Regions from separate parts of the Lysinibacillus sp. FSL K6-0075 genome, predicted to be linked through region 2. Evidence: a T-box and tRNA genes for the amino acid it is inferred to sense, from the RefSeq annotation. Region 2 holds a T-box; the other holds one or more tRNA genes.

Region 1 (3,421 bases), 900 kb from region 2:
TAAGGAGGCTAATAGCTCGAATCTATGGAATTTGATAAAACGATTAAAGTAGTACATTTAGAATATAGGTAATATGCATTATAATTAATAGTTATTTTAATTAAATAGAATAGAATGATTAAGAGAGAAATAAAAAGTACAATTTTTTCTTTATATTGTTCTGAAAAATAATTTAGGACCTATTCGCGCATTTATTTTTAACCAATACTAAAACATCTCAAAAACTACGCCTTTTTGGCAATTATAATGAAGGCTCATAAGCACCAAATACAAAAAAGCAAGACCCGAGAATCCAATTATATACTTTTCATCTATTTAGCCTAAAAAATACTATGGATTATTATAAGAAGATATAGTATAGCTATTCTTTGTAGACTATCATAAAATTCCTATCATTCTGACTTTTAAAGATAAACTTTGCTTCTTTTAAGGTTTATTAAATCCATAAAAAGCCATTAGATAAATCCCGATAAACACTACTAATATAAACGAATTAAGGACAACTAAAATCATACGAGTGGGTCCCTTTATCCCTAAAATAGCAAATATTAGTCCTGAAATTCCTAAAATAAATGGAATTGTTATGCCAATTCCCAGAATATATTGAGGAGCCAATCCAATAAGAAATGTTAAAAACAAGAAAATTATTGATAAATACGTAAAAATTTTTCTTTGCAAATAGCACCGCCCCTTTGTATGTAAATGAAGGTTTGACTTTATTACAATTATACCACACGTGTTATTTACAGTTTTCATCACATCGAATAAACCATTCCTTGCCTGAAATCAACTTTGCCTTTTTTTATTTATAATAGTCAATACTTAAAGATTATGAAAAAACCTTATTATCACCATTACATAATAATATAAAAGTTGCTCCATAAATGTTGATTTCTTGTTATTCTACTGTATAAAAAGTGGTATGGGATGCGGTAGTAGAATTACTTTTAATTATCCTCAATTCCATTGTGCTAATAATATTTCTAATAGAAACGTTTGGATTTAAAGAAGCTTAAATCACTTATTAAAAATTAAAACCCATCAAATAAAATTAGGTAGTTCTTAACCTAAATTATTTGATGGGTTTATTTTGTTAATAGATCATGTTTCATTAGCATGAATCTGACAATATTCCCTCAATAAATTAGAAGAAATACTGGTATTTTGTATAAGATTTATTAGTAAATCGCGTTCCTTTGGGGACAGACTGTCACTCGCTAAACAATTTGTATAAAATGATTGAACTTCTCTTGCTTTACAGTAACAGGCCATTAATTTTTCAATTTCCATGTGGATTACCCTCCTTTCTTGTAATTAAGAGATTTTATAACTTCAGATAACTCCATGATGACAGCTTCTAATTTATCTATTTTCCTTTCAAAGCGAATGAACAGATAGACTGTTATGGCAATAGGGAATCCAAAATTTCCTATTAGGCTAATCCAAATTGGAACATTTTCTGGTGTCATAATGTAAATCACCCTCCCTCTTACTCCAAATTAGTAATATAAGGTGATACACGGATTCGAACCGAGGATCCAGGTTTTGCAGACCCTTGCCTTACCGCTTGGCTATATCACCAAAATTGTAACTGTACTATGTAAAGAGGATTCTTCTGTAATAAAAACAACCTGCCTATAAAAAAAATATTATTTTGTCATGGTTTCATTTCTTATGTTTTAATCCTCTTTATAGAAAAAAGGAGGTCTCTAAGATGAAGTATGATATAACGGTATATTCAAGCGATGGATGTCAATATTGTATTAGGTTGAAGGAGTGGTTAGAGGAAAATAATATTACTTATAATAATAAGGATATTACTGAAGAGCACGTATTAATGGAGTTTAAGCAATTTAATAGTAGCGCTATCCCATTTACTTTATTAGTCGCTGATAATAAAGTAGAGAGAATTATTGGTTATCAGCCAGAAAAAATAAAAGCTATATTAGAAATTTAACTAAGTTGGATTAAATCACCTTTTTTGTATAAAAGGTGATTTTTTTTATCTTTCTAAGAACACTTGTTCTTATTTTGGTTTATAATATAGATACAACATTCACTTTATATAGAAAGAAGGCGGATAATAGGAGGGATTATTAAATGAAGAATGATAAACAAAAAATAGAGGAATTTTTCTATAGAAATAATGAGCAGGTTAACAATCCAATTATTAAAAGCTTTTTGTCGGATTCCCAAAATCTTTATTTGGTGCAAAAAGCGATCTTATATCCAACTGATTTGAATAAGAAACTCGTTGATGAATCTTTTCAATCGCACTATATAAATGTTAGGAAGATCAAATATGTAAGTAATTTAATTTATTTCTTTAGTTTAGATTTTGATAAAAAAAGAAGAAGGCTGCAAAATCGGTCTTTATTAATATTAGATAAGGGATTATCAGAGGAGGGGGAGACGACCCTAAAAGAGCTAATAGAAGATACACGCAATGAAAATGGTCTAGATCATTTAATTGGTGGAGGATTATTGGACAATATAGAAGATGTACAGCTCTTAAAGTCCTTGCAAAAACTAACGGTAAAACAGCTTCAAATTTTAGAGATGATTTATGTAAAAGAGCTTTCTATAAAAGAGATAGCTCAACTATTACAAACAACTCCCCAGAATATATCCAATCATCATAGAAAGGCTTTAAATAAACTCAATCATTCACTCGGAAAAAAGGAGGAATAAATTATGGGAAATTTAGAAAATCAACATACTGAAGAGACGCTAACAATAATCGAGAATTTCATCCCAAAAATTAAACATTGTTTACACAATACAGACTATCATGAAAGGGAAGACCTAGAACAAGAAATTAAATTAAAAATTATAGAAAAGCTTGCAACAGTAAAATTTCAAGACGCGCCTAGTTTTTGGGACTTTTTCTTGTGAAAGCTACCAGGCGATTTTCTATTCTGGTGTTCGAGAAGTCACCAGATTACATATACTGTTGTTGCCAGAGTTCATTCCTACATGCATGATGGAATAACTTACGCGGTTTATCTGAAGATAGGATTGTCACTACGAACATTGGGAAAGTAAAAAAAGATGCACATAGTAAAAAGTACTATGTACATCTTTTTATCGATTAAGCTTTTAGAAAATCTGGTTTAGCAAAGCTTGGGTTTGGATATGTGTAGAAGCCTTCACCTGTTGCACGACCAAGTTTACCTTTGTCGATGTACTCTGTTTTTAAGAGGTTAGCTAATTTTTTCATGTTTTCATCGCCAGTGGCAGTTGCTTTCGCTTCCACAATATTATAGGCAGTGTTAATGCCAACGATGTCTAGAATAGCAAATGGTCCAAGTGGAGCGCCTGTACCAATCATCCATGTTTTATCGATTGTTTCTGGATCAGCCACTTCTTTTACAAGTAAGGATTCAGCTGCATCTAAAAACGGCACTAGCAATGAGTTTAA
Region 2 (3,421 bases):
ACATTTGGAAAATTGTTGAGGATAAGGGTTATGCTCTAGGTAATGTGGATTGTACCATTATGGCACAACGTCCTAAAATGGCACCCTATATTGGACAGATGCAACAGCGCATTGCTGAATTATTACACGCAGAGCCTTCACAAGTAAATGTTAAGGCAACAACAACCGAACGATTAGGCTTTACAGGTCGCGAGGAAGGTATAGCGGCAATGGCCACGATTCTTTTGATTAAGAAATAAATGTGGATGAACTCCGCTTTTATTTCCTGTAACAGAGTGGTAAAATGAACAAAGTCAATTTTTTGATCGAAAATTTAGGAGGCTTTTAATTATGACGAAAGAAGTTCGCGTTCGTTACGCGCCATCTCCAACAGGTTTTTTACATATCGGTGGAGCGCGTACAGCATTATTCAATTATTTATATGCAAAACATCATAACGGTAAATTCATTGTACGTATTGAAGATACGGATATTGAACGTAATGTAGAGGGCGGAGAAGCATCTCAGCTAGATAACCTAAAATGGTTAGGTATTGAATATGATGAGTCCATTGATATTGGTGGACCTTATGCGCCTTATCGTCAAATGGAACGTCTTGATATTTATAAAGAGCACGCTGAAAAACTATTAGAGCAAGGTGTAGCCTACAAGTGTTTCTGTTCCTCTGAAAAACTTGAAGCATCTCGTGAAGAACAAAAAGCAAGAGGTGTAGCAGCTCCAACTTATGATGGTACATGCCGCCACCTATCAGCAGATGAAGTCGCAGCGAAAGAAGCGGCGGGTGAGCCATATACAATCCGTATGCGCATTCCAGAAAATGTAACATATGAATTTGAGGACTTAGTTCGTGGACAAGTTACATTTGAGTCTAAAGATATTGGTGATTGGGTACTTGTAAAAGCAAATGGTATTCCAACATACAACTATGCAGTTGTTTTAGACGATCACTTTATGGAAATCTCTCACGTTTTCCGTGGTGAAGAGCATTTATCGAATACACCAAAGCAAATGATGATCTTTGATGCATTTGGTTGGGAATATCCACGCTTTGGTCATATGACATTAATTATTAACGAAAACCGCAAAAAGCTATCTAAGCGTGATGAATCGATTATTCAATTTGTTACGCAATATAAGGATTTAGGCTATCTTCCTGAAGCAATGTTCAACTTCTTTGCATTACTTGGTTGGTCTCCAGAAGGGGAAGAGGAGATTTTCTCAAAAGAAGAATTTATTAAAATCTTTGATGAAAAACGTCTTTCTAAATCACCGTCTATGTTCGATAAGCAAAAACTAACATGGATGAATAATCAATATATTAAAAAACTATCTTTAGAAGAAGTGGTCGCATTATCTTTACCTCACTTACAAAAAGCAGGCTTATTACCTGAAGAACTTACTGCAGAGCAACATGCATGGGCGACGGATTTAATTGCACTTTATCATGACCAAATGAGCTTTGGTGCAGAAATTGTCGAATTATCTAGCCTATTCTTTAACGAGCATATTGAATATGATGAAGAAGCAAAAGAGGTTTTAGCAGGAGAGCAAGTACCAGAAGTAATGGCAGCGTTTAAAGCGCAATTGGAGGAACTAGAAGAGTTTACACCGGATGCGGTAAAAGCTGCGATTAAAGCTGTACAAAAGACAACTGGCCATAAAGGTAAAAATCTGTTTATGCCAATCCGTGTTGTGACAACAGGTGAAACACATGGACCAGAGCTGCCAAACGCCATTTGTTTAATTGGTAAAGAGAAAGCAATTGACCGTGTAGAAAAATTTGCGCAATAAAGAGAAATTTATTGACAATTCATTCTTTCGTTGTAAAATGTATTTACATTGAAAAAGCGTTGATAAGGAGAAGTAAGTAGCGCATGCTCTTAAGAGAGGACCATCATCGGCTGAAAGTGGTCTGAGCCTAGGCAAAACTGAAATGCACCTTTGAGCATAAGGCTGAACGATAGTAGGCTTTATCGAGTCGTCCCCGTTAAAGGATGTCCAAAGTGGAAGGATTTTTCCTTCAATCAGAGTGGAACCACGCAAATCGAGCGTCTCTGTCATTCCTTTTAGGAGTGATAGGGGCGCTTTTTTATTCATCAGAAAAGGAGAGTGAAATACAATGGGTATTCAAATTTTTAACTCATTAACAAGACAAAAAGAAACCTTCGTCCCGCTAGAAGAAGGTAAGGTGAAAATGTATGTCTGCGGTCCAACTGTTTATAACTATATCCATATTGGGAACTCACGTCCTGTAATTGTTTATGATACAGTACGTCGTTATTTTCAATATAAAGGCTATGATGTAAAGTTTGTGTCCAATTTTACGGATGTAGACGATAAAATTATTAAAGCAGCAAATGAGCTAGGTGAAGAAGTGCATGAATTAACAGAGCGCTTTATTGCAGCCTATTTTGAAGATGTTATGGCACTAGGATGCAAAAAAGCAGATGTTCATCCACGTGTGACAGAGCATATGGATGATATCATTCAATTTATTCAAGTGTTAATTGATAAGGACTATGCTTATGAGTCTGCTGGAGATGTGTATTATCGTACTCGTAAATTTGATGGATACGGTAAATTATCACATCAATCAGTTGACGATTTAAAAATCGGTGCTCGTATTGAAGCAGGCGAGAAAAAAGATGATGCATTAGATTTTGCTTTATGGAAAGCGGCTAAGCCAGGTGAGATTTTCTGGGAAAGCCCATGGGGAGATGGCCGTCCAGGTTGGCACATTGAGTGTTCTGTAATGGCTCGTGAACATTTAGGAGATACTATTGATATTCATGCTGGTGGGCAAGATTTAACTTTCCCACATCACGAAAATGAAATTGCCCAATCAGAAGCACACAATAATAAGACATTTGCTCGTTATTGGATGCATAACGGGTATATTAATATAGATAATGAAAAGATGTCCAAATCTCTTGGGAATTTCATTCTTGTGAATGATATTCGTAAACAAATTGACCCGCAGATACTACGTTTCTTTATGTTATCTGTCCATTATCGCCATCCAATTAACTTTGCGAAGGATTTAGTAGAAGCTGCTGCTGCAGGTTTAGAGCGCATTCGTACAGCTTACAACAACGTGAAACATCGCCTTACGACTACAGTAAGCTTAGGTGACCATTCAGAAGAATGGCTTAGCAAAATTGCGGAACAAAAAGCACAGTTTGAAGAGGCAATGGATGATGACTTTAATACAGCCAACGCGATTTCTGTATTATTTGAAATAGCTCGTATTGCTAATATTTACTTAAATGAAGCCAATACTTGCAAGAAGGTATTAGAAACCTTTATTGAAACTTTTGAAGTACTAGGTGACGTCCTAGGTATTGAATTCGCAAAAGAAGAAGAACTATTAGACGAAGAAATTGAAGCATTGCTACAAGAGCGCGTGGAGGCACGTAAAAAT

Evidence for each region. A T-box is a leader RNA that pairs with one kind of tRNA and senses whether it is charged. The one in region 2 lies ahead of cysS (cysteine--tRNA ligase), so its partner is inferred to be a tRNA-Cys.
Region 1: it has a tRNA-Cys gene. The T-box ahead of cysS (cysteine--tRNA ligase) is inferred to sense a tRNA for this amino acid. The anticodon was not compared.

What each region holds. Positions count from the first base shown of each region.
Region 1 is NZ_CP151947.1:3,960,935-3,964,355, reverse strand. Features, by position in the region: gene MHB65_RS19750 (hypothetical protein) at 427-678, opposite strand; gene MHB65_RS19745 (hypothetical protein) at 1,102-1,290, opposite strand; gene MHB65_RS19740 (YvrJ family protein) at 1,296-1,469, opposite strand; tRNA gene MHB65_RS19735 (tRNA-Cys) at 1,511-1,581, opposite strand; gene MHB65_RS19730 (glutaredoxin family protein) at 1,715-1,957, shown strand; gene MHB65_RS19725 (sigma-70 family RNA polymerase sigma factor) at 2,101-2,691, shown strand; gene MHB65_RS19720 (hypothetical protein) at 2,695-2,895, shown strand; gene MHB65_RS19715 (3-hydroxyacyl-CoA dehydrogenase) at 3,092-3,421, opposite strand, start outside.
Region 2 is NZ_CP151947.1:4,865,468-4,868,888, reverse strand. Features, by position in the region: gene ispF (2-C-methyl-D-erythritol 2,4-cyclodiphosphate synthase) at 1-239, shown strand, start outside; gene gltX (glutamate--tRNA ligase) at 331-1,791, shown strand; T-box leader at 1,842-2,059, shown strand; gene cysS (cysteine--tRNA ligase) at 2,120-3,421, shown strand, end outside.